One region of the Bacillus sp. MUM 13 genome, then DNA from elsewhere that is predicted to be linked to it. Evidence: predicted binding sites of a transcription regulator. Region 1 holds the regulator's gene; each other region holds the start of a gene.
The links. Region 1 encodes CtsR, which represses protease genes until heat stress. Its sites were predicted from a motif close to ATGGTCAATAAAGGTCAAACA; they were not measured.
Positions count from the first base shown of each region.

Region 2: BIV59_RS02020 (ATP-dependent Clp protease ATP-binding subunit) is a predicted target of CtsR. The motif match lies at 3,839-3,859, and genes of this name have one in related genera.
Region 3: clpB (ATP-dependent chaperone ClpB) is a predicted target of CtsR. The motif match lies at 2,815-2,835, and genes of this name have one in related genera.

Region 1 covers NZ_MLYQ01000033.1:48,557-59,180, reverse strand. The annotation lists partial or broken gene BIV59_RS10440 (ISL3 family transposase) at 1-343, shown strand, start outside; gene BIV59_RS10435 (CtsR family transcriptional regulator) at 1,009-1,470, shown strand; gene mcsA (protein-arginine kinase activator protein McsA) at 1,490-2,044, shown strand; gene mcsB (protein-arginine kinase McsB) at 2,041-3,141, shown strand; gene clpC (ATP-dependent protease ATP-binding subunit ClpC) at 3,138-5,576, shown strand; gene radA (DNA repair protein RadA) at 5,817-7,208, shown strand; gene disA (DNA integrity scanning diadenylate cyclase DisA) at 7,211-8,284, shown strand; gene BIV59_RS10405 (PIN/TRAM domain-containing protein) at 8,510-9,601, shown strand; gene ispD (2-C-methyl-D-erythritol 4-phosphate cytidylyltransferase) at 9,622-10,326, shown strand; gene ispF (2-C-methyl-D-erythritol 2,4-cyclodiphosphate synthase) at 10,520-10,624, shown strand, end outside.
Region 2 covers NZ_MLYQ01000004.1:26,829-37,452, forward strand. The annotation lists gene BIV59_RS02010 (glycosyltransferase family 2 protein) at 1-918, opposite strand, end outside; gene yppF (YppF family protein) at 1,212-1,427, shown strand; gene BIV59_RS02020 (ATP-dependent Clp protease ATP-binding subunit) at 1,612-3,762, opposite strand; gene BIV59_RS02025 (endonuclease MutS2) at 4,270-6,192, opposite strand; gene BIV59_RS02035 (helix-turn-helix domain-containing protein) at 6,759-6,974, shown strand; gene BIV59_RS02040 (response regulator transcription factor) at 7,044-7,643, opposite strand; gene BIV59_RS02045 (sensor histidine kinase) at 7,643-8,773, opposite strand; gene desA (Delta(5) desaturase DesA) at 9,102-10,148, opposite strand; gene BIV59_RS02060 (cold-shock protein) at 10,445-10,624, opposite strand, start outside.
Region 3 covers NZ_MLYQ01000043.1:7,439-18,062, forward strand. The annotation lists gene BIV59_RS12890 (carbamoyl phosphate synthase large subunit) at 1-1,465, shown strand, start outside; gene argF (ornithine carbamoyltransferase) at 1,471-2,424, shown strand; gene BIV59_RS12900 (YjzC family protein) at 2,528-2,707, shown strand; gene clpB (ATP-dependent chaperone ClpB) at 2,868-5,471, shown strand; gene BIV59_RS12910 (YjzD family protein) at 5,914-6,102, opposite strand; gene BIV59_RS12915 (hypothetical protein) at 6,443-7,168, shown strand; gene BIV59_RS12920 (NAD(P)-dependent oxidoreductase) at 7,281-8,117, shown strand; gene BIV59_RS12925 (BMP family ABC transporter substrate-binding protein) at 8,323-9,285, shown strand; gene BIV59_RS12930 (ComZ family protein) at 9,288-9,473, shown strand; gene BIV59_RS12935 (hypothetical protein) at 9,619-9,861, opposite strand; gene BIV59_RS12940 (beta-ketoacyl-ACP synthase III) at 10,199-10,624, shown strand, end outside.

The DNA of each region.
Region 1 (10,624 bases):
ACTTGGAAAACCTGTCATTGTAGCCGACCGTTTTCACTTCGTGCGGTATATCTACTGGGCGATGGACGGGGTGAGAAGAAGGGTACAATCTGAATGGCATGATTATGACAGGAAGAAGTGCAAGAAAATGCCTTATATCGCTTTTACGCGGCAATTGATCAGTCAGGGATACTGAATTCTCAAAAGCCGCCCAAACTGAGATGCTGAACAGCTTTAGCTATAATTACTCAAACAGTTTTTTACAGGGCATCAACCATTTAACGAAAGTCATGAAACAGAATCCTTTGGCTTTCGCAGCTTTACCCGTTTTCAATCCTATTTACCCACAGGTATAAAAGGTTGAGTGCGCATATTGGATAAGGGTGACGACATGAGCCCATCACCCCAACATTTGACGGAGAACCGAAAAACCTGAATGCAGAGCCAAAGAAATTGAACGATGAGTGAGCAGTGTAAGATGGATGGTGAGCGGCAGAGCCTGATGAAAAAGTTCCCCAGTCCGGTTACCGCTATTCAGGTGTTCGAATGCAAGCAGTTAAACCCGTGTACCAGGGCTGCAAGGGACTTTTGCCAAAACCGCAGGGTCCTATGGCAGAGCAGAATGTAATACAGCACCATTTACCAGGATTAATTACGGTTTAAAGCAAATTGCCCAGATTACAGGGTTATGAATGATGGATCAAAAATAAAAGCAATAATACTTATATAGAGGAATATCTGATTATGACTCACATAAAGAGCTTTAGTCTCATAGTATTTTATAGGCGCTAAAATGAAGTTTTTAGAAAGCTTGCATATAAAAATTTTGATTTTGTCAGAAGGCAGCGTTTTACATGATTCATTATGAGGTATTAAATATATATAAAAAAATTAATTTTTAGAGTATGCCGACCCCTGCATTTTGGCGAAAATGTTTAATGTATTTACATAAAGCGTATGAGTTGCAAATTGTGATTTTCAATGTATAATAAAAGTCAAATATAGTCAAAGTCAGAATGGGGGAGGCTAGTGAAGAATATATCTGATGTTATCGAAAATTATTTGAAGCAGATTTTAGAGATAAGTCAGAAGGATATTTTAGAAATAAAGAGAAGTGAAGTGGCAGATAAGTTTCAATGCGTTCCTTCTCAAATAAATTACGTAATCAACACCCGATTTACGATTGAAAGAGGTTATGTGGTTGAAAGCAAGCGCGGCGGCGGGGGCTATATAAGGATCATGAAAGTAAAATCATACGATCACGCGGAGCTAATCGATCAATTGATGTCTCTTTTGGGCTTAAGGGTTTCACAGTCAACGGCAGAAGGGGTTATTTTCCGGCTGATAAATGAAGAGATTATTAATAAAAGAGAAGCGAAGATTATGATGAGCGTTATTGATCGTTCTGTCATTTACATGGATCTGCCAGAGCGTGATGAATTGAGATCCCGTATTTTGAAAGCCATGCTTACCACATTAAAATATAAATAGTCCGGCAGAGGTGATGAGAATGAATTGCCAGGAATGCAATCAAAGACCTGCAACTCTTCATTTTACGAAAATTATAAATGGCGAAAAGACTGAAGTCCATCTTTGTGAAGTATGTGCACAGGAAAAAGGCGATATGTTTATGCCTAATGGAGCACAAGGCTTCTCATTCAATCATTTGCTTGCAGGTTTGCTTAATAATATTGAACCTGGATTTCAGCAGACGAAAGCTAATTCATTTCCAAAGCGTGAAGAATTGCGGTGCAGCCAATGCAATCTTTCCTTTCAGCAATTTGTTCATGTAGGAAAGTTCGGCTGTGCGGAATGCTATCAGTCCTTTAATGAACAGCTCGATCCTATCTTTAAGCGGGTGCATAGCGGCAATACCGCACATATCGGAAAAATACCAAAGAGGATTGGCGGAACGATTCATCTAAGAAAACAAATTACGGATTTAAAGGGTGTGCTGAAGCAGCATATTGATAAAGAGGAATTTGAAGAAGCAGCTGAAGTCAGGGATAAAATACGCTCACTGGAAAAAAGGCATGAAGAGCAAGAGGGGGTCGACCATTCATGAGCCTTGAACGATTTGTTCAAAATGCAATGAGCTCCTGGTTAACAGAAGAAGGTCCTGAAAATGATATTGTTTTAAGCTCGCGTGTCCGCTTGGCAAGGAATTTTAAGGACTTCACTTTCCCTACTTTCTTTAAGCAAGAAGAAGCTCAGCAAATACTGGATTTGATTAAAAACAGGCTTGAAGAGTCAGACTCCGCACATCCTGGTGTCGGCAAGCTTGAGTTTATTGAAATGGGGGAACTGCAGCCCCTGGAAAAAAACGTACTGGTGGAGAAACACCTGATAAGCCCCCATTTGGCTGAGGAATCGCTGTATGGAGCATGCCTTCTATCAGAAAATGAAGAAGTCAGCATTATGCTGAATGAAGAAGACCACTTGCGCATACAGTGTTTATTTTCAGGGCTTCAGCTTACTGAGGCATTGAAGCTTGCAAATACAATTGACGACTGGGTCGAAGAAAATCTGGATTATGCATATGATGAAGAAAGAGGTTATTTGACCAGCTGCCCTACAAATGTGGGCACGGGCTTAAGGGCTTCAGTTATGATGCATTTGCCGGGCCTGGTGCTGACACAGCAGCTTAACCAAATTGTCCCTGCTATGAACCAGCTAGGGCTGGTGGTAAGGGGGATATACGGCGAAGGCAGTGAAGCCCTTGGGAATATTTTTCAGATATCCAATCAAATTACCCTGGGTAAATCTGAAAAAGATATCATTGAAGATCTTTCTATGGTGGTAAAACAGATAATCGCCCAGGAAAGGTCAGCAAGAGAAGCATTAGTTAAGACCTCTAACATACAATTAGAAGATAGAATATACCGATCTTATGGTATTTTATCAAATGCAAGAATTATTGAGACCAAGGAAGCGGCCAAATGCATATCTGATGTTAGAATGGGGATAGATTTGGGCTATATCACCAACGTTTCCAAAAATATTTTAAGCGAGCTGATCATTTTGACTCAGCCGGGTTTCCTGCAAAAATATGCCGGGGGTCCACTGAGAGCCCGGGAAAGAGATATACGGCGTGCTTCATTGATAAGAGAACGATTAAATGAAGAGAAAAACGAAAATTCTGAAGGAGGAATTACCCTATGATGTTTGGTCGTTTTACTGAGAGAGCCCAAAAGGTCTTGGCCTTGGCACAGGAAGAAGCAATTCGTTTAGGACATAACAATATTGGAACAGAACATATATTGCTGGGTTTGGTCAGAGAAGGGGAAGGCATAGCAGCTAAGGCTTTGCATGCTCTTGGTCTAGGTGCTGAAAAGATCCAGAAAGAAGTGGAAAATCTTATTGGCCGAGGACAGGAGACTGCACAAACTATCCATTACACTCCTCGTGCAAAAAAGGTGATTGAACTATCCATGGACGAAGCGAGAAAGTTAGGCCATTCCTATGTTGGAACCGAGCATGTGCTTTTAGGGCTTATCCGTGAGGGTGAAGGTGTAGCGGCACGTGTGCTCAATAACTTGGGAGTAAGCCTTAACAAGGCACGCCAGCAAGTGCTGCAGCTATTGGGAAGCAATGAATCAGGCGGCCACCAGGGGAATGCTTCTGCAAATGCGAGCACTCCGACTCTTGATAGCCTTGCCCGCGATTTAACGGCTATTGCCCGTGAAGGCAGCCTTGATCCAGTTATTGGCCGCAGCAAGGAAATTCAGCGTGTAATTGAAGTGCTGAGCCGCCGGACAAAAAATAACCCAGTACTTATCGGGGAGCCGGGTGTCGGCAAGACAGCGATTGCTGAAGGTCTTGCCCAGCAGATCATTAATAATGAAGTGCCGGAAATCCTTCGTGATAAGCGTGTTATGACCCTTGATATGGGCACTGTTGTAGCGGGAACCAAATACCGCGGTGAATTTGAAGACCGCTTGAAAAAGGTCATGGATGAAATACGCCAGGCAGGAAACATTATTCTGTTTATTGATGAGCTTCATACACTGATTGGAGCAGGCGGAGCAGAAGGCGCAATCGATGCTTCAAATATTTTAAAGCCTTCACTGGCCCGCGGTGAATTGCAGTGTATCGGTGCAACCACTTTGGATGAATACCGCAAATATATCGAAAAGGATGCTGCACTAGAACGGCGGTTCCAGCCGATTCAGGTCGATGAGCCGACTATCAGTGAATCCATTCAGATTTTGCAGGGCCTTCGTGACCGCTATGAAGCACATCACCGTGTTTCCATTACAGATGAAGCCATTGATGCAGCAGTTAAATTGTCAGACCGCTACATTTCAGACAGATTCCTTCCTGATAAGGCGATTGATTTAATAGATGAAGCGGGTTCAAAGGTTAGGCTTCGTTCTTACACAACACCGCCGAACTTAAAGGAACTTGAGCATAAGTTAGATGAAGTGCGCAAAGAAAAAGATGCATCGGTCCAGAGCCAGGAATTTGAAAAGGCTGCTTCTTTAAGGGACACAGAGCAGCGGTTAAGGGAGCAGCTTGAAGAAACTAAAAAGACCTGGAAGGAAAAGCAGGGACAGGAAAACAGCGAAGTAACCGTGGACGATATTGCCCATGTAGTATCAAGCTGGACTGGAGTTCCGGTAACGCGCCTTGCCCAGACTGAGTCTGACAAACTTCTTAATATGGAGGAGATCCTTCACTCCAGGGTTATAGGACAGGAAGAAGCGGTTAAAGCAGTATCGAAAGCAGTCCGCCGTGCAAGAGCAGGGCTGAAGGATCCGAAACGCCCGATTGGTTCATTCATTTTCCTTGGACCGACTGGTGTAGGTAAAACGGAGCTTGCAAGAGCTCTTGCAGAATCCATCTTCGGCGATGAAGAATCCATGATCCGAATTGATATGTCCGAGTATATGGAAAAACATTCGACATCACGTCTTGTCGGATCGCCTCCAGGATATGTAGGATATGAAGAAGGCGGACAATTAACAGAAAAGGTCCGCAGAAAACCATATTCAGTAGTGCTGCTGGATGAGATTGAAAAAGCGCATCCTGACGTGTTTAATATTCTTCTGCAAGTTCTTGAAGACGGAAGATTGACAGATTCTAAAGGACGCACAGTAGATTTCAGGAATACCATCCTGATCATGACTTCAAATGTCGGTGCATCTGCACTAAAAAGCAATAAATATGTAGGCTTTAATATCCAGGATGAAGGACAGGATTATAAAGATATGAAAGGGAAAGTGATGGAAGAGCTAAAACGTGCCTTCCGTCCAGAGTTCCTGAACCGTATCGATGAAACGATTGTTTTCCACTCCTTGGAGAAAAAGCATTTGAAGGAAATTGTCACTCTTATGGCAGATCAATTAATTACACGCCTGAAAGAGCAGGATGTCTTACTGGAACTTACTGATGCAGCAAAAGAAAAAGTGGCAGATGAAGGTTTTGACCCTGAATATGGGGCAAGGCCAATCCGCAGGGCGATCCAGAAGCATGTAGAAGATTACCTTTCTGAAGAATTGCTAAAAGGCAACGTCCAAAAAGGGCATACAGTGGTCCTGGATGTTCAAAACGGAGAATTTACAATTAAGCAGGGAGCAACTGTTAACGCTGACTGACTTTGAACAGCAAGGAGGTACACGCATATTTGCAGTGTACCTCTATTTTTTGGCTGTTTTCTGGCTAGTGCTTCATAATTGGAAATGATGATTGAAGCGGAAAATCAGAGCCTGGAGCGGAAATTATCACTCATTAACAAAGCTTAATAAAAAATAGAAGGATTAAACCGCCAGGACATTTAATATGTTAGTAGTGGTGGCTGTAATTCTTATAAGATTGCAAGTGAAAAGGAGTTAATTATGGCTGCAAAAAAGAAGACAAAATTTATGTGCCAATCCTGCGGTTATGAGTCTGCAAAATGGATGGGCAAATGCCCGGGGTGCGGTGAATGGAATCAGATGGTGGAAGAAGTTGAAATTGTCAAACCCGCCAGAAGAGGCGCTTTTTCGCATTCCGACCCTGCCGGATTGGGCGCTGGCCGCCAAAAGGCTGCACCTATAACCACCATTGAAACATCACAGGAGCCCCGGATTGCGACTGACTTGGGAGAGTTGAACAGGGCGCTTGGCGGAGGAATTGTCCAAGGTTCGCTAGTGCTTATAGGAGGGGACCCTGGAATCGGAAAGTCCACTCTGCTGCTGCAGGTGTCTTCACAATTGGCGAGAAAACAAAAAAAGGTTCTTTATATATCGGGAGAAGAATCCGTTAAACAGACCAAGCTTAGAGCGGATCGTCTCGGGGCCGCTTCAGAAAATTTATTTGTTTATTCGGAAACAGATATGGATTATATTCAGCAGGCCATCAGCGATGTTCAGCCTGACCTTGTCATAATAGATTCGATTCAGACAGTCTTTCAATCTGAAGTAACATCTGCCCCTGGCAGCGTTTCTCAGGTCCGCGAGTGCACTTCCACGCTGATGCGGATTGCCAAGACTACAGGTGTTGCCATTTTTATTGTCGGCCATGTGACGAAAGAGGGAGCAATTGCGGGTCCCCGGCTATTAGAGCATATGGTGGATACTGTCCTGTATTTTGAAGGAGAGCGGCATCATACCTACCGGATCATCAGGGCAGTTAAAAACAGATTCGGTTCCACTAATGAAATGGGTATTTTTGAAATGAAGGAAAACGGGCTTGAAGAAGTCGGAAATCCGTCGGAAATATTTTTGGAGGAGCGCTCACAAGGTACATCCGGCTCCACGGTTGTTGCTTCCATGGAAGGAACCCGTCCGGTACTCGTAGAAATTCAGGCGCTAATTTCACCTACCAGCTTCGGGAATCCAAGGAGGATGGCAACAGGCATTGACCATAACCGGGTTTCTCTGTTAATGGCTGTTTTGGAGAAAAGGGTTGGACTGCTTCTGCAGAACCAGGATGCTTACTTAAAGGTCGCTGGCGGAGTAAAGCTGGATGAACCGGCCATTGACCTGGCTGTATCGGTCAGTATTGCCTCCAGTTTCCGTGATAAACCGACAAAGCCATCTGACTGCCTGATTGGCGAAGTGGGGCTTACAGGGGAAGTCAGAAGGGTTTCGCGCATTGAACAGCGGGTGCAGGAAGCTGCTAAGCTTGGCTTTGAACGCATTATTATCCCGTCGAATAACATAGGCGGATGGAGTGTTCCAAAAGGAATAGAAATCGTAGGAGTATCAACTGTAGCGGAGGCTCTTAAATATGCTTTAGGAGGGTGACGATGACAGATAAAAAGGCATTTGAGAAAATGAAATTGGATATCCTTCAAGTGGTTGCTCCCGGTACTCCCCTGAGAGAAGGAATTGATAATGTATTACGGGCCAATACAGGGGGATTGATTGTAGTAGGATGCAATGACCGTGTACGCTCTATCGTTGATGGAGGATTTTTAATCAACTGCCCCTGTACCTCAAGTACCATGTATGAGCTGGCTAAGATGGATGGAGCGATCATCCTGAATGAAAAAGCCAATCAAATCATTCTTGCCAATGCACAGCTTGCTCCGGATACCTCTGTCCCTTCTACAGAAACAGGTATGAGGCACCGGACTGCTGAGCGGGTTGCGAGGGAAACAAAGACTCTTGTTATTGCAATTTCCCAAAGGCGGAATGTCATTACCCTTTATCAAGGCAATTTCCGCTATGCACTCAAAGATATCGCAGTCATTTTAGCAAAAGCCAACCTGGCCATTCAAACCCTAGAGAAATATAAAGCCGTTCTGCAGCAAAGCATATCGGACTTAGGTTTGCTGGAATTTGAGGAAATGGTTACGTATGCTGACCTTCTTCGGGTATTTCACAGGTATGTAATGGTGCTGAGGATTAAAGGGGAGCTTCTTGCTTACCTGAATGAGCTGGGAACTGAAGGGCGGCTGATCCGTCTCCAGATGAATGAGCTTCTGTATGACCTTGAACAGGAGGGAAGGCTGCTTATTAAAGATTACAGCTATGATAAGGAGGAAAAGCCAGAAGGAATTATCGGGCGTCTTGAGGAGATGGCGCAGCTGGAAAAAATGGAAGACAGCCAGTTGATCAAGGCGCTTGGATACAATGGTTATATACACCTGGACGAAAGCGTGAAAACCAGGGGTTACCGGCTTCTGCACAAAATTCCACGGCTTCCCTCCTTGATTATTGAAAATTTGATAAAGCAATTTAATGATTTCACCCATATAAGCAAAGCAACTGTCGAACAGCTGGATGATGTAGAAGGAATTGGGGAAGTAAGGGCAAATAAAATAAAAGAGGGCTTGAAAACATTAAGAAACCAGCTTATTGCTGAAAGAAAAATGTAAGGTCAAAAAGTGTGAAAAATTTATGACAGCCTCCTTTTGCAGATGCTTTTTATCAGTTTCTTATTTTTGACACCCCTTTCCCCTGATGCTAGGCTAATGGTACAATCAATCCCGCTTCATGAAAGCTAGTGAAAAATAATCATTTTGCAGAATAAAAGCAACAATTTTGAAAACAGGGTTTCAATTTTTTTAAAGTGTCAATAATGATTAAAAGGAGGTGAGAGGATGTTAAAACGCATTATTCAAGCATGCTTTTTGATTTTAGGCGGAACTCTAGGCAGTTTCCTGATTCCTGAACTATTAACGTTGTTACATGCAGATGATATTGCTTTTATAAACAATCCTTATGTTAGTGTGATTTTAGGCGCAATTATATTCTATCTTTTTACTTTTTGGGCAGTGGAGTATGTAGTCAACTTTATGAAGTGGTTTGAAGAAACGCTCGTTAAAGCCCCAATAACAGATATTATATTCGGGAGCCTTGGACTTATTGTAGGACTGTTTGCAGCCTTTTTAATAGGATCTGCTCTTAATTTAATCCAGGTTCCGGTCATTAATACGGTGGCGCCAATTCTCTTAACACTGTTATTCGGCTATTTAGGCTTTCAGGTTGGATTTAAAAAACGTGATGAATTGCTGCATTTATTTTCAAAAAGCACGAAAAGAAAGGGTTTGGACGGCCATTCAGAAGATGGTGAGGATGATAGAAGCAAGCTGAAGATTCTTGATACAAGTGTTATTATTGATGGAAGAATCGCTGATATCTGCCAGACCGGGTTCCTGGAAGGAACCATAGTCATTCCCCAATTTGTGCTGCATGAACTGCAGCATATCGCAGATTCATCTGATGCACTAAAGAGAAATCGTGGCAGGCGCGGACTGGATATATTGAATCGTATCCAAAAAGAAGTGCCGATAAAAGTAGAAATGTATGAAGGCGATTTTGAAGATATCCAGGAAGTCGACAGCAAGCTTGTTAAGCTTGCGAAGATTTCAAACGGAATCGTTGTTACAAACGACTTTAACCTGAATAAAGTTTGCGAGTTTCAGAATGTTCAGGTGCTGAATATCAATGATTTGGCTAATGCCGTAAAACCTGTAGTTCTTCCGGGTGAAGAGATGAATGTACAAGTCATTAAGGACGGAAAAGAACAGAATCAGGGAATTGCATATTTGGATGACGGGACAATGATCGTGGTGGAAGGCGGAAGGGATCATATCGGCAAACGCATAGATGTTCTTGTGACTAGTGTTCTGCAGACATCTGCCGGCCGCATGATTTTTGCCAAGCCTAAATTGCTGGAAAAAGCATTATAAAACAGGTTAGGGGAAGAGATATGTTTTATGAAGTAGTAATACCTGCAGCCGGCCAGGGAAAGAGAATGAATGCGGGTAAAAATAAGTTATTCATTGAGCTGGCACAAATACCTATTATCGTTCATACTCTCAGGGTTTTTGAAGATGATCCCAACTGCAGGGGAATCATCCTTTCCATTAATCCTGCTGAGGAAGCGATATTCTCAGGCCTTGTTTCCCTTTATGGTTTTAAAAAGATAAGTAAATTAACGGCAGGCGGCAGTGAACGCCAGCAAAGTGTATTCAATGGAATCAGGGAGTTATCGACTAGTGATATTGTGCTGGTTCACGACGGAGCACGGCCATTTATCGATTCAGGATTGATTGGCGAGCTGGCAGATGCTGCATCCGTACATGGAGGAGCGGTAGCGGCTGTTCCCGTGAAAGATACCATAAAAAAAGCAAAAGACGGAGCTGTACTGGAAACCGTTGAACGATCTGGCTTGTGGGCGGTTCAGACACCACAGGCTTTTCGTGTTTCAGCCCTGCTTGAAGCACATAAAAGAGCGGAAGAGGAAGGTTACCTGGGAACAGATGACGCAAGCCTGCTTGAAAGATCAGGCCAGCCTGTTGTCATTATAGAGGGAAACTATGATAACATTAAAATAACTACACAAGAAGACTTATACTTTGCCGAAGCAATTTTACATAAAAAAAGCGGAAGCACCTTGAACAGCCTCGACTAGCATAAGACGCCTAAGAAAAGAAGGCGCACTTTGGCTTCATTTCTTAGGCGGTTTATGACCTCGAGAGGCTAGGTGCTGCAGCTGGACTAAAAAAGCGGAAGCACCTTGAACAGCCTCGACTAGCATAAGAAAGGCGGGTCGCTGCTTTCTTAACTAAAAAAACAGATTACATGTGAAAAAAGGAGAGGGCTGTATGTTTAGAATTGGACAGGGATATGATGTGCACCAGCTTGTAGAAGGAAGGCCGCTAATTATCGGAGGAATCGATATTCCTTATGAAAAGGGATTGCTTGGCCAC
Region 2 (10,624 bases), on a different contig from region 1:
GTTAAATAGAGGAGTCAAAAACGTGTAGACACCACGGTAATGCATAGCACCTGTAACGACTACATTGCTTTCATGAATATGGTGTTTATAATGTTCTTCAATGAAGTTTCTTTCTGTCAGCATTTCTGCATCCATAAAAATCACGACTTCACCTTCACTGTTTTCAATTCCCAGATTCCGGGCTCGTGAACGGCCCAAATTCGTATGTGGCCGGATATATTTAAACGTAAAATCAGAAACAAATTCATTCTTAAGGCGCGGTGTTTCATCTGTTGAACAATCGTCGATTAATATGACTTCAAATTGTGCCGGGTCAAAGGTTTGCCTTGTTAAGCAGTGAAGAGACAAACTCACATACTCATACTTATTATACGAAGGTATAACAACGCTCACCTTAATATTTTTATTTCCGCTAGCATGGTTAGCCGGAACAGCTTCCTGCCTTTCTTCTTGTTTTTCTACATATGCCGTTTGCTCCACAGGCATAACTATTAATTCTTCCTGTACAGACTCAAGCTTAGGTTCCATTTGCTCCTGCACGCGGACAGTCTCAGCAGCTTTTGGCTCAACATTCTCCTGCACGTGTACAATCTCAGCAGCTTTTGGCTCAATTATCTCCTGCGCGTGTACAACAAACTCAGCAGGTTTCGGCGGCACTCTCTCCTGCATGTGTATAGCTTCTGGCTTGTGGTGATGTGTTTCAGCGGTCCACACTTCCGTTTGAAGGGTTTTAGGAAATTCCTTTAATTCTTTCTGTAAATTCCGGAATAGCTTTTCCTGTTCTGCCAACCAGCTTGCCTTAAGTTCTGCCTGCTGCAGCTCCCTTAGTACATACTTGTCTTTAATCATCTCAGCCTTTTTTGTACTCTGCGGGCCTTTTACTAATTTACGGTAATTTTGATAAAAATCCCTTGCCATCCTTTTGCCTCCCTATATGTGCTTGTCTGCCAAAGTGAAATTCTTTATAGGTTATGACAAGCATGGCAAATGTGTCTGGACAAACTAACGTGTCATTTAGCTCATTTTTAATGATTGGCCAATTTTTCATTCTTTCATGCCGTTTCGGCTGTGAAGTTTATCTGACAAATATTATAAAAAGACTGTAAGAATTTGTCTGAAGTTAAAATTTTCAAAAAAAACAATTCTAGACGTTAATCATGTTATATTTCTCAAGGAGTTATTTACTGGAAAAAACCAAACGGAGGGCGATCATGGTTTTAGAAATTTTGATTCAGCATTTTATCTCTTATAAAAACCGAAAACCTCAACATGCCAATGAGCTTTTAGATTATATACAGGAAAAATATCTGCAAGGTGAACTATCCTTTACAAACTATAAAAACCTATTCGGCGAGCTGGAAAAACGAGGAGCAAAAAAACCTTTCCTGGCCGCTGAAAGGTCCTTTAGATGCGCCGATTCACCATGATGTTTTTGTTCTCTTATGAAATAATGGAGGAAAAAGCTGAACTCAGAATACTTTATAAGTGAATAGGGATAATTCCATAAAACAATAGAATATTCAATATCATAGGAGTACAACTGAGTTTTACATGATTTACTTGTCCGCCCATTAAAAAAAAACCTTCTGAACTGACGTCCAGAAGGTTTTTTTAATGAGCTGCCGTTATTTTTATTTCTCCATTTTCTTCGACTGCTTTAAAGTTTTTCACTTCAGGCTTTTCAAAGATAAAGTCTGCTATAGCATCCTCAAGCTGCTCCTGAATGACCCTTCGAAGCGGCCTTGCCCCAAAAGCAGGATGGTAGCCAAGGTCAGCAAGTTTATCCTTAGCTTCTTTTGTAACTTCCAGGGACAATCCCTGAACACGGATTGTTTCGTAAAGATCAGCAAGCATTAAATCTACAATCTGCAGCAAGTCTTCTTTTTCCAATGATGAAAATTCAATGATGCTATCGAATCTGTTCAGGAATTCCGGCTTAAAGAAATTGCCCAAAGATTGAAGGATGGTTGCTTCTTCAACGGCAGAGCTTGCGCCAAATCCCATGACCTTCGGCTTCTCTGCTGCACCTGCATTGCTAGTCATGATAATCACAGTATCTTTGAAATTAACAGTCCGACCTTGGGCGTCAGTCAAGCGGCCATCCTCAAGGATTTGCAGGAACATATGCATAACATCAGGATGGGCCTTCTCAATTTCATCCAGCAAGAGAATGCTGTAAGGTCTGCGGCGCACCTTTTCTGTTAACTGTCCAGCTTCCTCATGGCCGACATACCCAGGAGGTGAGCCGATCAATTTTGATACACTGTGTTTTTCCATGTACTCACTCATATCCAAGCGGATCATTGATTCTTTATCGCCAAATAATTCCGCGGCAAGAGTTTTAGATAATTCGGTTTTACCTACACCTGTTGGGCCTACAAACAGGAAGGAACCAATTGGACGGCTTTTTGATTTCAATCCGGCCCTGCTTCTGCGAATGGCTTTAGCTACCTTTTTAACTGCTTCTTTCTGTCCGATAACTTTCTTGCCAAGCTCTTCTTGAAGATGAATCATTCTTTCCTGTTCATCTTCCTGTAGTTTTCCGACAGGAATTCCTGTTTTTTGCTCGATGATTTTCTGGATATCTTCCACCGTTACCATCGGACGCTCTGCATTTGCTCCATTTTCAAGAAGCTGTTCGAGTTTCACTTCTTCAGAACGCAGTGCAGCTGCCCTTTCGTAGGCCTCCTCTTTAAGCGCCTGCTCTTTTTCTTTGTAAATTTCAGAAAGCCGCTCTTTTACATTTTCCTCCTGCCCGCTTTCGATGGTCAGGTTAAGTTTAGAACCTGCTTCATCAATCAAGTCGATCGCTTTATCTGGAAGGAACCGATCCTGGATATAGCGGTGTGAAAGCTCTACAGCTGCTTCAAGGGCTTCTGGGCTATATGAAACTTCATGAAATTTTTCATAATGCTCTTTTAAACCCTGCAGAATCATTAGCGCTTCTTTAGTTGAGGGCTCATCCACATGCACTGGCTGGAATCTCCGTTCCAGTGCTCCATCTTTTTCAATCTTTCTGTATTCTGCAAGAGTTGTGGCACCGACAAGCTGCAATTCTCCACGGGCAAGAGCAGGCTTTAGGATATTTCCCGCATCCATGGAGCCTTCAGCAGATCCTGCACCGACAAGCTGATGTATTTCATCGATGAACAAAATTACATTTTTGCGCTCCTGAAGCTCAGCGATCAGCTGTTTCATCCGCTCCTCAAATTGTCCGCGGATTCCTGTGTTGCTGACCAGCGAAGCTACATCAAGCATATAAACCAATTTTGAGCGCAGCTTAACTGGCACCTTACCTTCAGCAATTTTAAGCGCAAGTCCTTCTGCTATTGCGGTTTTACCTACACCTGGTTCACCAATCAGCACTGGGTTATTTTTATTTCTTCTATTTATTATTTCAATTACTCTGCTTACTTCTTTATCGCGGCCGATAACAGGATCAATCAATCCCGCTTTTGCAGCTGAAGTGAGGTTGCGGCCAAATTGATCCAGGAGGCCGCCGCCCTGCTGATCAGTTTGCCTTTGTTCTTGGCGTTTATCCGTGCTATTGGGGTTAAAAGGACTTTCTCCATTATTATTAGGGAAAAAGCTGCCAAAAGGAAATTGGCCCATATGAGGGTTCATTCCATTCATGGCTGCACCCAATTTATTTCGTTCTTCTTTATAGCAAACGGAGCACAAGTTTAATTCATGCGCCTGGCCGTTATAAGTCATTTTAACTGCAATGCTTGCTTGATTTTGATGGCATTTTTCACAAAACATAAAGTACTCCTCCTTAAGGTTCTTTTAAAATTTGATATAATCCTTTATCATTCAGCAAGGTTCATTTTTGACTTTGACTTTGACTTTCTTTGACCTTGTACATTTATTATACTCTGACCTTTTTTGACTTTCAACTATTTTGCTTCTGCTTTTAATCATTATAATAATGTAATGGTTATTTACCCATGACATTCTTTTTATAACCCTATAGCAAATTCTCCTCCTCTTCAAAAATTTTGCTCACATTTTTAAATGAAAACTTGCATCTCCAGCCGCAAAACTGCCCCTGGTGTCCGCCAGAGATGCAGCAAACAGTCATGCCGGCACAATTCAATCAGCATAGTGCAGAAATTTATGGGCTTTACGGGCCGTTATAAAAAGCGCCAGATTACAGAGCATCTGACGCCTTACTATTATCTGCTAATCGGGACATTCAGCGGACGGCCGTTTTTTTTCCCTCCATGCCTGCTTTTCAATCCCGGCTTTATGTTGCTTCAGGGCTTTTAATCAGTCTTCTAATTCTATAGATGCACCTTCCATATGGCTTTTTTCCATTAACTTGGACATTTTCCTATTTTCCTTGCTGTCAAATACAATAGAGAAATCATAATTTTCCGGATATAGCTCTTGAGCTGGAATATAAAGCTTCAGGCGCTTATGATTGATGCTATGTTTTTCACCTTTAACCAACACTGAAAAATTGCCTCTGATATCCGGTCCTTTCTCCACAATCCCAATCTCCCCCTGAGGTGAAATTTTTACATTATCCCCCATTTCGAACTGTATTGACTCTGTTATCCTCGGTTCTTTTCCTTTTTTTAAGCGGTCTGCATGCCTTCCAGCAAGCTGTTTGTCTAAAGAACGCGCTGGGGAATCTGATAGTCCTTTATAATCTTTGTCTTCTTGATATGTGATACGATGTGCTTTGGATATAAGCTCAGGATGCATGCCCAGCTTTAAAGCGATGGCAAAAGCCTGGCTTTCTCCTCCTTTTCCGATCAGCAGTTTATAAGTTGGCTTCAGCGACTTAAGGTCGAATTCCATCGATCCATTGATAAACCCTTCATGCTCTTCTGCGAATTGTTTGATTTCATTATAATGGGTAGTGGCAAGAAGGGATGCTCCTTTTTTATAAAGCTGTTCCAGTATCACAGCAGCGAGCCCCATTCCTTCTGCAGGATCCGTCCCCGAGCCCAATTCATCCAGAAGGACCAGTGTGCTGTCATTCGTTTCTTCAAGAATAGAAATAATATTTACAATATGCGAGCTAAAGGTACTTAAATTTTGTTCAAGGCTTTGGCCGTCACCTATATCTGCCAGAATTTTATCATAAACTGCAATGATACTGCCTTCTCTTACAGAAATATGAAAACCTGATTGAGCCATGGCTGTTAAAAGACCTACTGTTTTAATGGATACAGTTTTTCCTCCTGTATTTGGTCCAGTAATCACAAGGGCATGTTTGCCGCCTCCCATTTCCAGATTTAGCGGAACAGCTTTATCCCCTAATAGAGGATGTCTTGCTTCAACGAGTTTGATGCGGTGTGAATGATTGATTTCGGCGCTTCTTCCATTTATCGAAACACTGTATTTAGCCTTGGCAAATAGCACATCATAGTGGATCATGATTTCTGTGGCAAGAATGATTTTAGCTTCATTTCCCAATACAGTTTCTGTAAGCATCGCAAGAACTTTTTCTTCCTCCACTCCCTCCTGCACCCTAAGGAGCGTAATGGCATCCTGAAGCGCAGCAGCTTCTTCAGGTTCAATAAATAAAGTAGAGCCAGAGGCCGAAATATCAAGTATAGCTCCTCGAATTTTCCCTTTATATTCCTTTTTGACAGAAAGAACATAGCGCCCATTCCGTTCGCTCACAGTATAGTCTTGAAGCATGTTCTTATATTTCGAGGACTTCAGCATGTTCTGAAGTTTTTCTTTTAACCGCTCTTTGCTAATCGTGATTTGTTTCCTTACCCTGCCTAGCTCTTTAGATGCCGTGTCAGCGACCATCCCATTCCGGATGAAGCGGTATATTTCTCCAGCTAAATCACTAAGGTCCTCTAACGAATACACATAAGAAGAAACAATCGGTGCCATATACTCCTTATCTCTCATAAAGGCCTTCATTTTACTGCAGCTTTCCAGAAATAACAGCAGTTTAGCAAATTGTTCAGGACGAAGAATATTTCCGCCCTTGAGCAGCTTTAAAATTTGTTCCATACCATCCAATCCTGATAAAGGAACACTCGCACTTTTATTAATGATTACAGTTGCCTCATCAAGTTCTCCAAGCAGTGCCCGTATTCTTTTTACCTCACTTATTGGCTCTGTCGCGAGAATTTTTTGCTTTCCTGAGTCAGTAAGAGCGTATTCTGAAATTATGCCTTTAATACTGTCATAACCTAAAATTTTCAATGTTTGTTCGTTCAATTCTGCTTCCTCCTAATTTTTTTGACCGCAAAAAACCGCAATGAACAATTGTTCATTGCGGTCGGGCAGCAGCCAGGATCGTTTCTTCCTGCACTTTTATTGGATTCTGCTCAACAAAAAAACTGCGTGAAAACACACAGCAGCAGAATTCCATCTACCTTATGCCATGATAATGTTCTTAACCTTCATTCATCCCCCGCATACCTAAACAAGCCTTCCAATTTCTAAAAAATCGCGGCTTCACGGGAATGACCGTATGAAATTACGGATTAGTTAAGAACAGCACCCAACATAAAATAAACCCCTTTTCAGGAAAATATTTGTAAAACCTACACTAGTACAGTATATTCAATGCATAAGAAATTGTCAATGAAGACCAAGCGATGGAAGCCCTAAAAATAAAAATTATTATTGCAGTTCTATATGCATTCAGCTTTGCATATCTTTTTATGAATGCTGTTTCCCAATTGTTCCGGGTTAGAACTCATGATCAAAGGGGTGTTTTCCAGCGGAACTTTCTTTTTCCCCGGCATCGTGCTATCATTGATGAAAGTGAGGTGTGATTTTTGACAATTTATAAAGCGAAAAAAAGCAAGCTTAAAGAACTTTTGATTAAAAACAACACTGCACTTGATGAGCTGTCTGCTAAAACTGGTATTTCCAAAGCCCAGCTTACAGAATATCAAAGCAAACAAATTATGTCCGTTAACAACGCAATGACGATTTCTAAAGAGTTAAACTGCAGCATAGAGGATTTATATATCTGGAATACAAAAGAGTGATTTATTCACTCTTTTTGTTTTTTCCAAAGTGTCTGTATACATTTTTCGGTTACCATAACAGGAATGCCATTACTTAAACCATCCTTTTTCCTTAAAGCGGGTTATGGCTTCTATTCTGTTTGTAACTTCAAGCTTTTCAAGGATAGCCGAAATGTAATTGCGGACCGTGCCTGCTTTTATCGAAAGCTGATCGGCAATCTCCTTGGTATTTTTTCCGTCAGCAACAAGCCCTAAAACTTCTTTCTCCCGTTCAGTAAGCGGATTTTCCTCCCCGTATACATCATCCACTAGCTCCGGAGCATAAATTCTTCTGCCCTCCATGATTCGGCGGATGGATACGGCGAGCTCCTCGCTTGGGCTGTCTTTTAGCAGATATCCGCTGACACCTGCCTTTAAAGCGCGCTGAAAATAACCAGAGCGGGCGAAGGTGGTTAATATAATGACTTTAATCCCGCTGCCCTTAAGTTCCTCTGCAGCTTCCAGCCCGCTTTTCTCCGGCATCTCAATATCCATTATACATACATCAGGTTTTTGGGCGGCTGCCAGACATATGGCTTCTTTTCCATTTGATGCTTTTCCGACGACTTCCATATCTTCTTCAAGGTCAAGCAGCAAGCCGAGTGCACCCAGCATCATTCGCTGATCTTCAGCAAGTACAATCCGTATCATTAAGGTCTCTCCTTTTCCGCAGTTTTGACAATAGGCACTTTTATGATTAATGAAGTCCCATTTCCAGATAAGATCTGCAGTGTTCCATTGACAAACTCCAGTCTTTCTTTCATGCCAAGCAGGCCGTGGCCTTTGATAAAATCCGTCTCAGTTATAACAGAAGTTCCGTTATCATGCACAGTCACACAAACTTCATTCCCTTTTTGCACTGCATGGACGCTGCATTCCGTTGCACCACTGTGTTTAACCACGTTTGTGACGGCTTCCTTCAGACACATACTGACAATGTTTTCAATTAGCGGAGGGACATTTGACAGTTCAGCATCCTGTTTATATTGAAAGTCGATCTGGGCAGCATCCAGGATTTGATTCACGCGGATAATTTCTTCCTTTAATTTAATGCCCCGCATATGCGATACCAATTTTCTTACTTCATTTAAAGCGGTTCTTGCTGTCTGCTGCACATCCTTCAGTTCATTTTTCACTTGCTCAGGATCTTTATGAATTAATTTTCTTGCAAGATCACTTTTTAAACCGATCAAAGAAAGCTTTTGCCCCAATGTGTCATGTAGGTCCCTTGCAATTCTCTGCCTCTCTTCGAGGATAACCAGTTCCGAAATGCGTTTTTGGGCATCTACCAGTTTTTCTTCAAGCTCACCGCGTTCTTTTTTGTTGTATATCGTCAAAGGAATGAGAATTACACTGATCCAGGTAATGATGATAAATGGCAGCTGCATTAAAAATAGCTTATCCTGAAGGATCATATTATAGTTGATAGAAACGGATGTAGTGACCAGATGTAAGAAATACCAGGTGATAAACGCAGGCCGTTTTTTAATGTTTCCTATAAAATGCGCCAGGAAGAACGCAAAATACACATAATTAAATATGATTGTCAAGGCGAGGGAAATGCCTATCAAAATGGTGAGCCAAAAATAAACCTGCCACCCTTTTGAAAGAAACGCAATACGATATGAAATAAAAAATAGTAAAGTAAGGGAAATGCCCAGGATAATCTGGTGAATGGATGAAGCGGGGAAAATGAAATAAAAGGGCAATATGCTTAATACGCACCATATGTATGGTGAGACCCCTGAGTTTTTTTGTGTAATTGCTTCTCTAATTTTCATCGTATAACCCTCATTTGCTTAGGCTGTTTTCTTAAACTATGTTGTTATGGAACAAGGTGGCTGATTTCCTCTGGGCGGGCGGTGAACCTCCCGGCTGCGCATGCGGGGTCTCTTGGCCCAATCATCTAAGCAGGAGTACCGACCTTACAATCCAATCAGCCCGTCTTAAAAATAGGATCGCCTCACAGATTTATAAAACAACAATTTTTAAGAAAAAAGCCTATTCTTATAATCTCAAAGTTTCCGGGTATGTTTATATTACCACAACAAGGCACATCAGAACGAATACCCTTAAAGGAATATCCATCCCAATCTGCCTTTTGTAAACTCAATTCAAATCAGCTTTCCTGCTGATTATGCGGTTTGAAGCCTTTGTGTTCCTTCTTTTTTCATATGCTGCTTTGTATCCTACAAACTTTTTATCTTTTTCATCCCAAAGCCTGAAACGCAAAGATGTTAAACTTGTCATCAAAGTAATTGTTGGAACATTATGCAATGGCAGAGTATTCTCATGTACTGCTTCCAGTTTATAATTAGGCACCCTTGGACTTAAATGATGGACATGATGATAGCCTATATTGCCTGTCAGCCATTGCATGATTTTAGGGAGCCTGTAAAATGAACTTCCTTCAACTGCAGCCTTTACATAATCCCAATTTTCATCTTCTTCAAAGTAAGAATCTTCAAATTGGTGCTGAACATAAAACAGCCAAATTCCCATCGAACCAGAAATCAGAAAAATCGGTCCCTGCACCAAAAGAAACGCTTCCCACCCGAGTGCCCAGCAGAAAAATGCGACAGCCGATGCAATTAATACATTCGTTAAATAAGTATTCATTCGTTCTTTCATTCTTGCGCCTTTTCTGTTGAATCTGTTTTTTATAAGAAACTCATAAACAGGGCCAATGCCAAACATGATAAACGGGTTGCGGTAAATTCTATATGCAATACGCTTTGATAAGGGAGCAGCTGCATATTCATCAACAGTCAAAACCCAAATGTCTCCAGTCCCGCGTTTATCTAAGTTGCTGCTCGTGGCATGATGAACAGAGTGGCTGTGTTTCCACTGGTTATAAGGAAAAAGTGTCAATACTCCGGTTATGGTTCCCAAAATTTTATTATATTTTTTATTTTTAAAGAAAGATTGATGGCAGCAATCATGGAAAATAATGAAGATCCGCGTTAAAAATCCTGCTGCAGGAATAGAAATAATTAGTGTCAGCCAAAAAGATATGCTCAAGCTTTTGTATGCTAAAATCCATAAAACAAAAAATGGAACAAAGGTATTGATCATCTGCAAAACACTGTTTTTTATATCTGCTTTTTCATATGGAGCAATTTGCTTTCTTAAGTTTCTTTGCTTTTCTTTTATCATCTGCATATTCCTTCCTTATTCTCTCTAATGTTAGTATAAAGAAATAAAAAAGGCTTTTGCAGACATAGGTATCATGTCTAAACCATGATACTTGTCATGCTTATGGGCGGAAATTGCTGACTCGAATAGTCTTTGCTAAGAAAAAAACATATTGCCTATATGTGCTGCTGAGCGTTTGGTTTATCCCTTCTCGCTTTCTGCCAAAACCAGCATGGAGCTAAATTAAGCATTGAAACTTAACAGTGCAAAAAAAAGACTCTGAAGAATCAGAGTCTTTTTATATATGGTCTGTCTTATTATGCTTTTTGAACGTTAGTAGCTTGAGGTCCGCGTTGGCCTTGTTCTACTTCAAAAGTTACTGATTGGCCTTCGTCAAGAGACTTAAAGCCTTCGCTTTGGATAGCTGAAAAATGAACGAATACATCGTCTCCGTTTTCGCGTTCAATAAATCCAAAACCTTTTTCTGCATTAAACCA
Region 3 (10,624 bases), on a different contig from region 1:
CACTGACAAAAAGAAAGTGCTTATTATCGGCAGCGGCCCAATACGCATAGGCCAGGGGATTGAGTTTGATTATTGTTCAGTACATGGCGTGCTTGCGCTCCAGAAAGAAAATGCCGAAGCGATCATGATCAATAATAATCCAGAAACAGTCAGTACGGACTTTGCCATAGCAGATCGGTTATATTTTGAACCTCTTACGCTCGAATATGTATTGAATGTGATCGAGGCTGAAAATATTACAGACGTAATCGTTCAATTCGGAGGGCAAACTGCCATTAATCTTGCGCAGGATCTGGAGAAGCATCATGTGAATCTCCTGGGCACCTCATATGACATTGTGGATCAGCTGGAAGACAGGAAGAGATTTTATCAGCTTCTTAAGAAACTGGAAATTCCGCATGTGCCTGGTCAAGAGGCCGCAAACAAAGACGAAATAGCAGCCTGTATTGAGCAAATTGGCTATCCCGTTCTTTTAAGGCCATCATATGTAATCGGAGGCCAGGGAATGGAAATCATTCATGATGAAAAGGATTGGAAGAAAGTCATGGAGCAGAAGGAAGAACTGATGTATCCAATTTTGGTTGATTCGTACATACCCGGCAAGGAAGCGGAAATTGACCTCCTTGCAGACGGTAGGGATATCTTCATTCCCCTCATTGCTGAGCATATTGAAAAAGCAGGTGTCCATTCAGGTGACAGCATGGTCCTTCTTCCGGAAGAATCACTTTCAGATTCTGTAAAAGAAAAAATGGTGCTTTACTCAAAAAGGATTGTTTCAGAGCTAAAATATACAGGATTAATGAACATACAATTTGTGATAAAAGGAAATGACGTTTATGTTCTGGAAGTAAACCCCAGAGCCAGCAGAACCGTGCCTATTATCAGTAAAATATCCGGCATCCCAATGGTCGAGGCTGCTGCAAAGATTATTTACCGCAGGCAATCATTAAATGAAGCTGCAGGGTCAGCTGGACTGCAGGAAAAACTGCCTTATACAGCAATAAAGTATCCTGTGTTTTCTTCCTTTGCACTATCAGGGCTTGATACTAAAATAGGTCCTGTTATGAAATCCACCGGTGAAGGCATCACAATTGGGCGAACAAAAAGTGAAGCCCTGAATAAGGTGTATCCGCACCCTAAACCTGGCAGTAAAGGCATTTTTAAAACACAGTCCGTCAATTTGCCGGCAGATCTTCAGGATGCCGCAGCAGATTTTGGGTTTGAGTTTTCAAGCGGTGATTTCAGGAGCTGGGCAGAACGAGAAACAGGTGCTGCTGTCCTTTCATATGGAAGCAGTGCAGATGAAAAGGAAATCAGGTTATGGGCTATTAAGCATCGCCTTCTTGTTTTTACGGAAGAAGAAACCTTCGCAGCGTATGTACAGTCGTTCGCTTCGAATGAGACAGAAATTGCTTCGCTCCAGGAATGGAAGGAAAGATACAAAAAGGACGTGATTTCCATATGACAGCAATGGCCAGGTTGAATGAAAAAAACATTATTAAAACAAAGGATTTTCTTTCGCTTGCTGATATGACAGGCAGCGATATCCTGAAACTGCTGGAGCTGGCAGAAGAAATTAAACGAAAACAGTCAAGCGGTGAAGAATTTCATCCTTTAAAAGGAAAAATATTGGGCATGATTTTTGAGAAATCTTCAACAAGAACAAGAGTATCATTTGAAGCAGGGATGCTTCAGCTTGGGGGGCATGCTCTATTTTTGAGCAGCAGCGACATTCAGCTGGGCAGAGGCGAGACCATTGAAGATACAGGAAAGGTTTTGTCTCAATTTGTGGATGCCATAATGCTTAGGACACATGAACATTCAAAGGCTGAAGCTCTTGCAAATGCTGCGCATGTGCCGGTTATAAACGGGCTGACCGACATGTACCACCCTTGCCAGGCATTGGCTGACCTTTTGACGATCCAGGAAATTAAAGGGAGTTTCAAGGGGCTTAAAATAGCTTATATTGGAGACGGAAACAATGTCGCGCATTCTTTAATGCTGGCCAGCGCCAAAACGGGCATGGATTTTTCAATAGCATGTCCCGCGGGATATGAGCCGGATCCGGAAGTTATAAAGCATGCGAAAAATGAAGCGCTTCATAATGGGGGCACAATAACAATTACCCATTCACCAGAAGAAGCCATCATAGAAGCGGATGCAGTGTATGCTGATGTTTGGACATCAATGGGCCAGGAGCAAGAAAACAGCATCCGTCTCAAGGCATTTAAGGATTTTAAAATTGATCAAAACTTAGTGAAACTTGCAAAGCCTGATTATATATTTATGCATTGCCTGCCTGCCCATAGGGAAGAAGAAGTGGCTGCGGAGGTGATTGACGGCCCGAATTCGGTGGTTTTCATTCAGGCGGGGAACAGGCTTCATGCCCAAAAAGCATTACTTGTTGATTTACTGCTGCAGTAACACTCTTATCTTTTTAGCGGTTATTATTACTAAAAAATGGCGAGTGATGAAACTCCTTTTTCGGTAAGAATAGTAATACAGCCATTGAAAAGGAGAGATGGAAATGGGACAAAGTCATCAATTTACGCCAGGTCAAAAGGCCCCGAACAATGGGATGTATGTAGAAATAGGAGAAACAGGAAGCACGGTGAACAACCCTAAAAAGGTAAGGCTGAATGCTGGTGACCGTTTTCCGGAAACAACAAATGGAAACAGGCATTGGACATATAAAAGAAAACCATAATAAAAAAGCAAATTCTTTTTCTTCATGAAGGAAAAGGATTTGCTTTTTTTCTCTGAAAGAAGATGACGAATCTTTACTTTATAAGAAATTTTCGTATAATAAAACCAAAGGTCAAAAAAGGTCAAAACACGTCTTCTGAATGTTTGTGAGGAGGATTCTTATGGATATAAACAGTTTGACTGAGAAAATGCAGCAGGCTTTATTGATTGCGCAGGAAATTTCGGCCAGGCATAAGCACCCGGAAATAGGCGAGCTACATATGCTGGCAGCTTTGACTAAGATAGAAGATCATTTGCTTCATTCACTGATGGCAGAAATTCATGAAGGAGATAAGAAACTCCAGGATGAGTTAGAAAAAAGATTAGCCAGACTGCCTTCTGTTGAACTGGCGGACAGCAAAGAAGCCAGGAACTATATGTCATCAGCACTGCAAAATACCTTTAGGGCAGCAGGTGAAATGATGATGCAAATGCATGACGACTACCTTTCGGTGGAGCATTTTCTTCTTTCATCATTCAAAGTGGAGAAATCAGAAATTAAGGACATACTTTTTAGTCTTGGCGCTGATTATCAAATGACAGAAAATATAATGAAAAAAATCAGGGGGAATCAAAACGTGACCAGCCAGAATCCGGAAGGTACATATGAAGTGCTGAAAAAATACGGCCGTGACCTGGTAGCTGAAGCTAAAACAGGCAAAACCGATCCTGTAATCGGCAGGGATGCAGAAATTCGCAGCGTGATCAGGATCCTTTCCAGAAAAACAAAAAATAATCCAGTCTTGATCGGAGAACCAGGTGTCGGAAAAACGGCGATAGCAGAAGGGCTTGCCCAGCGGATCGTACGAAAAGATGTACCTGACGGACTGAAGGATAAAACGATCTTTTCCCTGGATATGAGTGCATTGATAGCTGGTGCAAAATTCCGGGGAGAATTTGAAGAGCGCTTAAAAGCTGTCCTGCAGGAAATTAAAAAAAGCGATGGCAGAATCCTGTTATTCATTGATGAGCTGCACACAATCGTGGGTGCTGGACGGACAGAGGGCTCTCTTGATGCAGGCAATATGCTTAAGCCTATGCTTGCAAGAGGAGAGCTGCATTGTATTGGTGCTACGACTCTCGATGAATACCGCAAATATATTGAAAAAGACCCTGCGTTGGAAAGAAGATTTCAGCAGGTGCTGGTAAATGAGCCTGGTGTGGAAGATACCATAACAATGCTTCGGGGATTAAAAGAGCGTTTTGAAATTCATCATGGAGTAAAAATTGGGGACAGGGCCATTGTGGCAGCTGCTGTTTTATCCAATCGGTATATAACAGAAAGGTTTTTACCTGACAAGGCTATAGATTTGATTGATGAGGCATGTGCATTAATCCGGACTGAAATCGATTCGATGCCCTTAGAACTGGATGAGATAACAAGGAAAGTTATGCAGCTCGAGATAGAGGAAGCCGCACTGAAAAATGAGAAAGACCCCCGCAGCAAAGAAAGGCTGGACGAGCTGAGAAAAGAGCTTACAGAACAGCGCAAACATGCAGAATCCTTAAGGTCAGATTGGATGAGTGAGAAAACATCGCTTCAGCAGGTTCAGGAACAAAGGGGGAAACTTGAAAAACTTCGGCGCGATCTTGAAATAGCGGAAAGTGAATATGACTTAAACAGGGCTGCAGAACTGCGGCACGGGCAAATACCAGAGATGGAAAAGGAACTGCAAAGCATGGAGGAAGAGCTTGAAAGAGGGAAGCAGGAATCACGTTTGCTTCGGCAGGAGGTAACAGAAGAAGAAATCGCTTCTATTGTGGCAAACTGGACAGGAATCCCTGTCGACAGGCTAGTGGAAAGTGAAAGGGAAAAGCTTCTCAAACTGCCGGGCATTCTTCAAAAAAGAGTGGTTGGCCAGGATGAAGCGATCGAAGCTGTAGCGGATGCGGTTTTAAGGGCGAGAGCGGGGATAAAAGATCCTAATCGTCCGATAGGATCTTTTATCTTTCTCGGGCCGACTGGAGTTGGTAAAACAGAGCTGGTCAAGGCTCTTGCCGGAACACTGTTTGACTCGGAAGAGCATATGATCAGGATTGATATGTCTGAGTATATGGAGAAACACTCTGTTTCCCGGCTGATTGGAGCCCCCCCAGGGTATGTTGGATACGAGGAGGGCGGGCAGCTGACCGAGGCAATCAGAAGAAATCCTTATTCAGTTGTTTTGCTGGATGAAATTGAAAAAGCACATGGAGAAGTATTCAACTTATTGCTGCAAATGCTTGATGACGGCAGGATAACTGACTCGCAGGGGAGAATAGTAAATTGCAGGAATACAGTAATCATCATGACCTCTAATATTGGCTCCCATTATATGCTCCAGACAGCAGCAGAAAATGAAAAGATAGATGACAGAACAAGAGAGCGTGTTTTTTCAGATTTAAGGAAACATTTCCGCCCTGAATTTTTGAACCGTATTGATGATATTGTCCTATTTAAGCCTCTTTCAAAAAAGGAAATCATTAAAATTGTTGAAAATATGGCCGTGCAGCTGCAGAAGCGTCTCGAGGAACAAAATATATCGTTAATTCTTACCTCAAAGGCCAAGGAGTTTATTGCTGAACAGGGATTTGACCCGGTTTATGGGGCCAGGCCGCTTAGAAGATTTATTCAAAAGCATGTGGAAACCATGGCCGCCCGGGAAATCATAGGCGGAAATATAAAACCGAATTCCTGCTTAACGGTGGATTTTAATGAAGATAAAGGGTTATTTATTGTTGGCTAATACTGTTCCTTAACCTTTATTTATGTAACTGGCAGATTTATTAATGGAACCGGCTCATAGAACACATCAAAGAAGCGATTTTTAAGAAAGGCTCTTTTCTTAAAGATAGTTGTTTTTAATGAGTTCTGAGAGGTGATTTCATTATTAAATGAGGTTGATTGGAGTGCAAGGTGCGAGACTCCTGCTTAGATTAGCGGGAAGGTGAGACCCCGCAGGCGAAGCCGAGGAGGCTCACCGATTGCGTGAAAAGCGAGCATCCTGGAGCGGAAATCAACCCCTTGTTCCATAGCTAAAAAGTTTACGAAAACAGCCTTAAGAAAAGAGCCATATTAAACACTGGCTTGGTATGTAAAGGAAAATCGAGGAAATCTGCAGGAAAAATGAATATAGATAAAAGAAAGAAGGACATCCGGAATGGATGTCCTTTAGCTTACATAACGGATTAATGATGAGTTTTTTCAACCGGATCATTAGGTATAATAGCAGGAACAATCAAAACAAGTACGGTTACCACTACTCCTAAAATCATAGCTGTTGAAAAATCATATGAAGACCCAATCATTGAAGAAACAACATATGTAAGCATATGCATTAATAACATCGTCCAGAAAAGCGTAGCAATGTATCGCATCGAAATTCACCTCATTCCACTGCAGTCATTTTTATCTTATCATAATTAATATCACTATAAAACTGCTTTTTCATTATAATTATGAACAAATTGAGTCATTGAAACAGCGGCAAATCATTACCTGCCGCACATTCAGCCATCCTGAAATAAAACCGGGGACATCGACAAAGTTCCACTTCCTATTTATAAAGGAAGAAAGTCCTTGCCTTTTTTGTGTGATATATTAAAAATAGCTTAATTGATCGTAAAATTCAGATAAGCACTTAGGCGCTTCTCCCTTTCGAATCTAAGCGGCAGACATATATTAATAGTAGTGACTTAAAGATAAGGAGTAAAGCTGATGGAACAGCGAACATTTCTTTTGGATGGACAATGGAACATTGTTTATTATCCCCATAAACCAAGCGGATTTTCAGTCCTTATATTTGGCGACAGCGGACACTTCGTTCAAGAACGTACAAGCTATTGGAGAGAACATCCAGGAAGGCTTCAAATACTCGAGTCCCTAAAGGAGCACGGCTATACACTTTTTTCTTCCAACTTTCACGGAATGAAATGGGAAAGCCAAAGGTCATTTGAACTGGCCGTGAAATTATATTTTCTGATTATGAAGAGTGAAATCCTGAATAATAAAATCCATATTTTAGCAGAAGGGACAGGCGCGCTCCCTGCCATGAAATTTATGGAAAGCATGCCGGAATTAATCCGTTCAGCCGTGTTCATCAATCCATGCTTATCTGTTAAAAACAGACTGATAAAAGAAAAAGAAAGTAAGTTTTTTTACAAAAAGTGGCTAAAAGAAGCCTCTGCTGCCAATAAGATGGATTCCGTGGAATTCGAAGATTTCGTGCTGGATTCTGACAAGCTTTCATTCCAGACAAAAGTTCCCTTGAAAATAATAACAGTCTTAGACAATGCCAATGGTGAACAAAATCCGCTTTATCAGGAGCTGAAACAGCAAAACGACCAAGAATTGCTGGAATTTATTTATTTGTTTCCTGAAAAGAGATATAAGATCCCGATCCAGATACGGCAATTTTTTCAAAAACATGAAAAACTGCTATAAAAATAGCTATATTGAGACTGCCCGCTGCATACCATACAGAATCCAGCGAGATTAGATAATCATTCGCATCAATTTCGGGTATAATCTGGCATGAATAAGGGGGGGCTGCAGGATGTGTTCATCAATTGTTATTGGCGCTTTACAGTTCACTGGGTTCCATTTAACGGAACACTTGCTTGACAGAGGTGAAAAGGTTCTTGGGATTGACCATGTCCAGGGGGATGAAGATGCCTATATTCATGAATATAAACAGGATGCCTTTGGCAGGAACGCCAATTTTATTAGCAGTGCTTTTCATGAGGAACTGCCTTCATCATTTCCTGGTGCATCCGCGATCTATGTATGCTTATATGATTTCTGGAAAATGCCTGAAAGAGACACAAAAAAAATTGCAGATGCCATCACAAAAATCCTTATAAATCTTAAAAGCGTCCAACCTCTTCCTGCACTCACCATTTTAATCCCGCTAGGCCATAAAGAGCAAAGTTTTGCAGAACATACAGAATTATGGTCCATCCTCAAATTCTTCGAGCATGCCCAGTTTGTTTATCTGCCAACCATTTATGGCCCCTGGCAGCCTGCAACATTTGCCTTTGAAACTGGAATCCAAAAAAAAAGCAAGGAAGAAGCAATTGATGCCATTTCTTCAGAATATCGAAATGACGCAATATATATTTCAGACTTCATCGATGCCTTAGAAAAGCTTAAAGAACATGGTGGCGGAAATATCGTCCTCGAAAGTGAAGAGAAGCTACAGTGGTCAGCCTGTGCAAATCTTATTTTTGATGCTGAAATCCTGGATAGGTTTCCTTCAGAGGACGAATGTCTCCAGACAGCTAATGTTTTGAAAGTGAAAAATAATGTGAGCCCTGACGAGGGGATCAGCATGCAAAAAGAACATTGGAGGAAAATGCTATTGCTTAAACAGCATCAAGGGAGGAATGGCTAAAATCCTTTTCATTCTTTATTGAAGAAGGTAAAATGGAACTTAAGTAAAAGGTGCTAATTTTTTCCTGAAAATATTTTTGGCCGATTGCTGATTGGAACGGATGAGCAGGGTTCCTGGGCGGGCTGAGGGAGACCCCGCAGGGCGAAATGCTGTTCTGAAGCGCCCGCGGGTGAAAGTACCTGCAGCGTTGAAGGAGTTGCGGTGGATGTTAAAGAAAATAGGCATCTGTATGTTATTTGCATTGCTGCTTAGCGGCTGCGATAAAACAGAAAGCTCCGGTCATTTAAAGAAAGCTGCCCTGCTTGTGCCTAATACGATAAATGATCAGGTATGGGGGACAAAAGGCTATAAAGGATTGCTGGAAATCCAATCCCTTTTCGGGGCGGATGTATTTTATAAAGAAAAAATGAACAGTAAATTCATTGTTGAGCAGGCAGTAAAAGACCTCCAGGATAAAGGGGTTAATCTTATTATCGGCCATGGCAGCGAATATGCTGAATACTTTAATGAAATATCGGACAAATATCCGGACATACGATTCGTCAGTTTTAATGGAGATGCAACAAAGCCCAATACAACAAGCCTTAATTTTAAAGCTAAAGCAATGGGTTTTTTTGGCGGAATGGTTGCTGCTGAAATGTCACAGACCAAACATATAGGCGTGCTTGCCGCATATGAATGGCAGCCTGAAGTGAAAGGATTCGTTGAGGGAGCAGGTTTTCAAGATCAGCAGGTAAAAGTGGATGTTGAATATGTAAATGGATGGGACGATGAAGAAAAAGCTCTGCAGCTTCTAAACAGGATGATTTCTAATCGGGATGATATTTTCTATCCTGCAGGCGACGGATTTAATGTGCCTGTTATTGAGAGGCTAAAAGAAAAGCAGCTTTACGCAATTGGTTATGTGTCGGATCAGTCAAATCTGGGAAGCACCACTATACTCACAAGCACCATACAGAATGTGGATGCCCTATATGTGCGGGCAGCGGAGAAGTTTGATAAAAATGAATTGAAGTCAGGAAACTTGTTTTTTGACATCCAAGATGGTGTAATTACTATGGGAGAATACAGTCCTCTTGTGAAGAAAAGCTTTCAGGCTGAAATGAAGAAATACTTTCAATTATACAAAGAAACTGGCAAACTGCCGGATAAACTTAAGGAGGGATAATCATGAATCAAGACAAGACTATGGAATTCATGGGTATAGCAATGAAATACTTTCCGGAAGCGAAAGCGAAGTTAGAGGAAGCAGGCGTTCCGTTTTCAATGGAGCTTGCCCAGCCGTTTATGGATTTATTTACAAAGGTTATGTATGAAGCCTATGAACTTGGTTTAAAGGACGCTGAAACTAAATAAGCTAAAAAACTCTCGATTCAACCGGGGTTTTACCGGCAGTTTACCCTTGTGCACCTCTTGCTGCTGAGGGCAGGGCCGCTGGCAGTTAAGCGGATAAAAGGCTGATTATTGTTCCCTGATAATCAGCCTTTTTGGCCGCTTTCTGTCAGGCCTTCTTTTCGAATTTTTTTAGCGCCTGTAAAATGAGGGGGTTCAGCTTGCTGAGGGCAGGTTTAAATTCTCCATAAATCGTCATAAGTGTATCTACACTTTCCATCAGCTGCATGTAATCAATGCTTCCAGGAGCAGCGGATTCTTCTTCTTTTACTTGTTTTTCTTTTTTAGGGAACATTATAGATGAAAACCGGTCGTTTTGATTTGATTTTTTGTTTCCATTAAATAAATCCATTTACAGGTTCCTCCTTTTTTAAAAATTGGATGAAAGGCAATACTCCCCTTCTTAAGCACCGCAGCCATCGGTTAAGCAACGGCTGCCAAAGAATGCGCAAAAGAAGCATTTGTTGAACAAGGGCCATGCATCGTTCATATTTAAAGTATGCTGCCAGCCGCTTTAATGAGCAGGCTCTTGTCCCGCAAAAGGCCCGAATTTACTGGGATATATCCAGGCCAGCGCCTTTTTTAAGCGATATCTGTTGCAAGCGGGGGAAGTTTTTTATAAGATTAGTACCAGGTAATAATATTTGATAATAAAAGATTAAATAATAATAGATAAGGGGTTGTCAATAATGAATGCAGGAATCTTAGGGATGGGCCGCAGCTTGCCGGAGAAAGTTTTAACGAACTTTGACCTTGAGAAAATGGTGGATACAAGCGATGAATGGATCCGCACCAGAACTGGCATTGAAGAAAGAAGAATTGCAGCAGATGACGTCGATACTTCTGATATGGCTTATGAAGCAGCTCTCAATGCCATTAAGAATGCAGGAATTTCTGCTGAAGAACTGGATTTAATTCTTGTAGGGACCGTAACACCTGACCAGCCATTTCCATCAGTTGCTTGTATGATCCAAGATAAACTTGGCGCAAAAAAGGCAGCTGCAATGGATATCAGCGCCGCCTGTTCAGGGTTTATGTATGGTATGATTACAGCTGAACAGTTTATTAAAAACGGCACTTATAAATATGTATTGATTGTTGGAGTTGAAAAACTC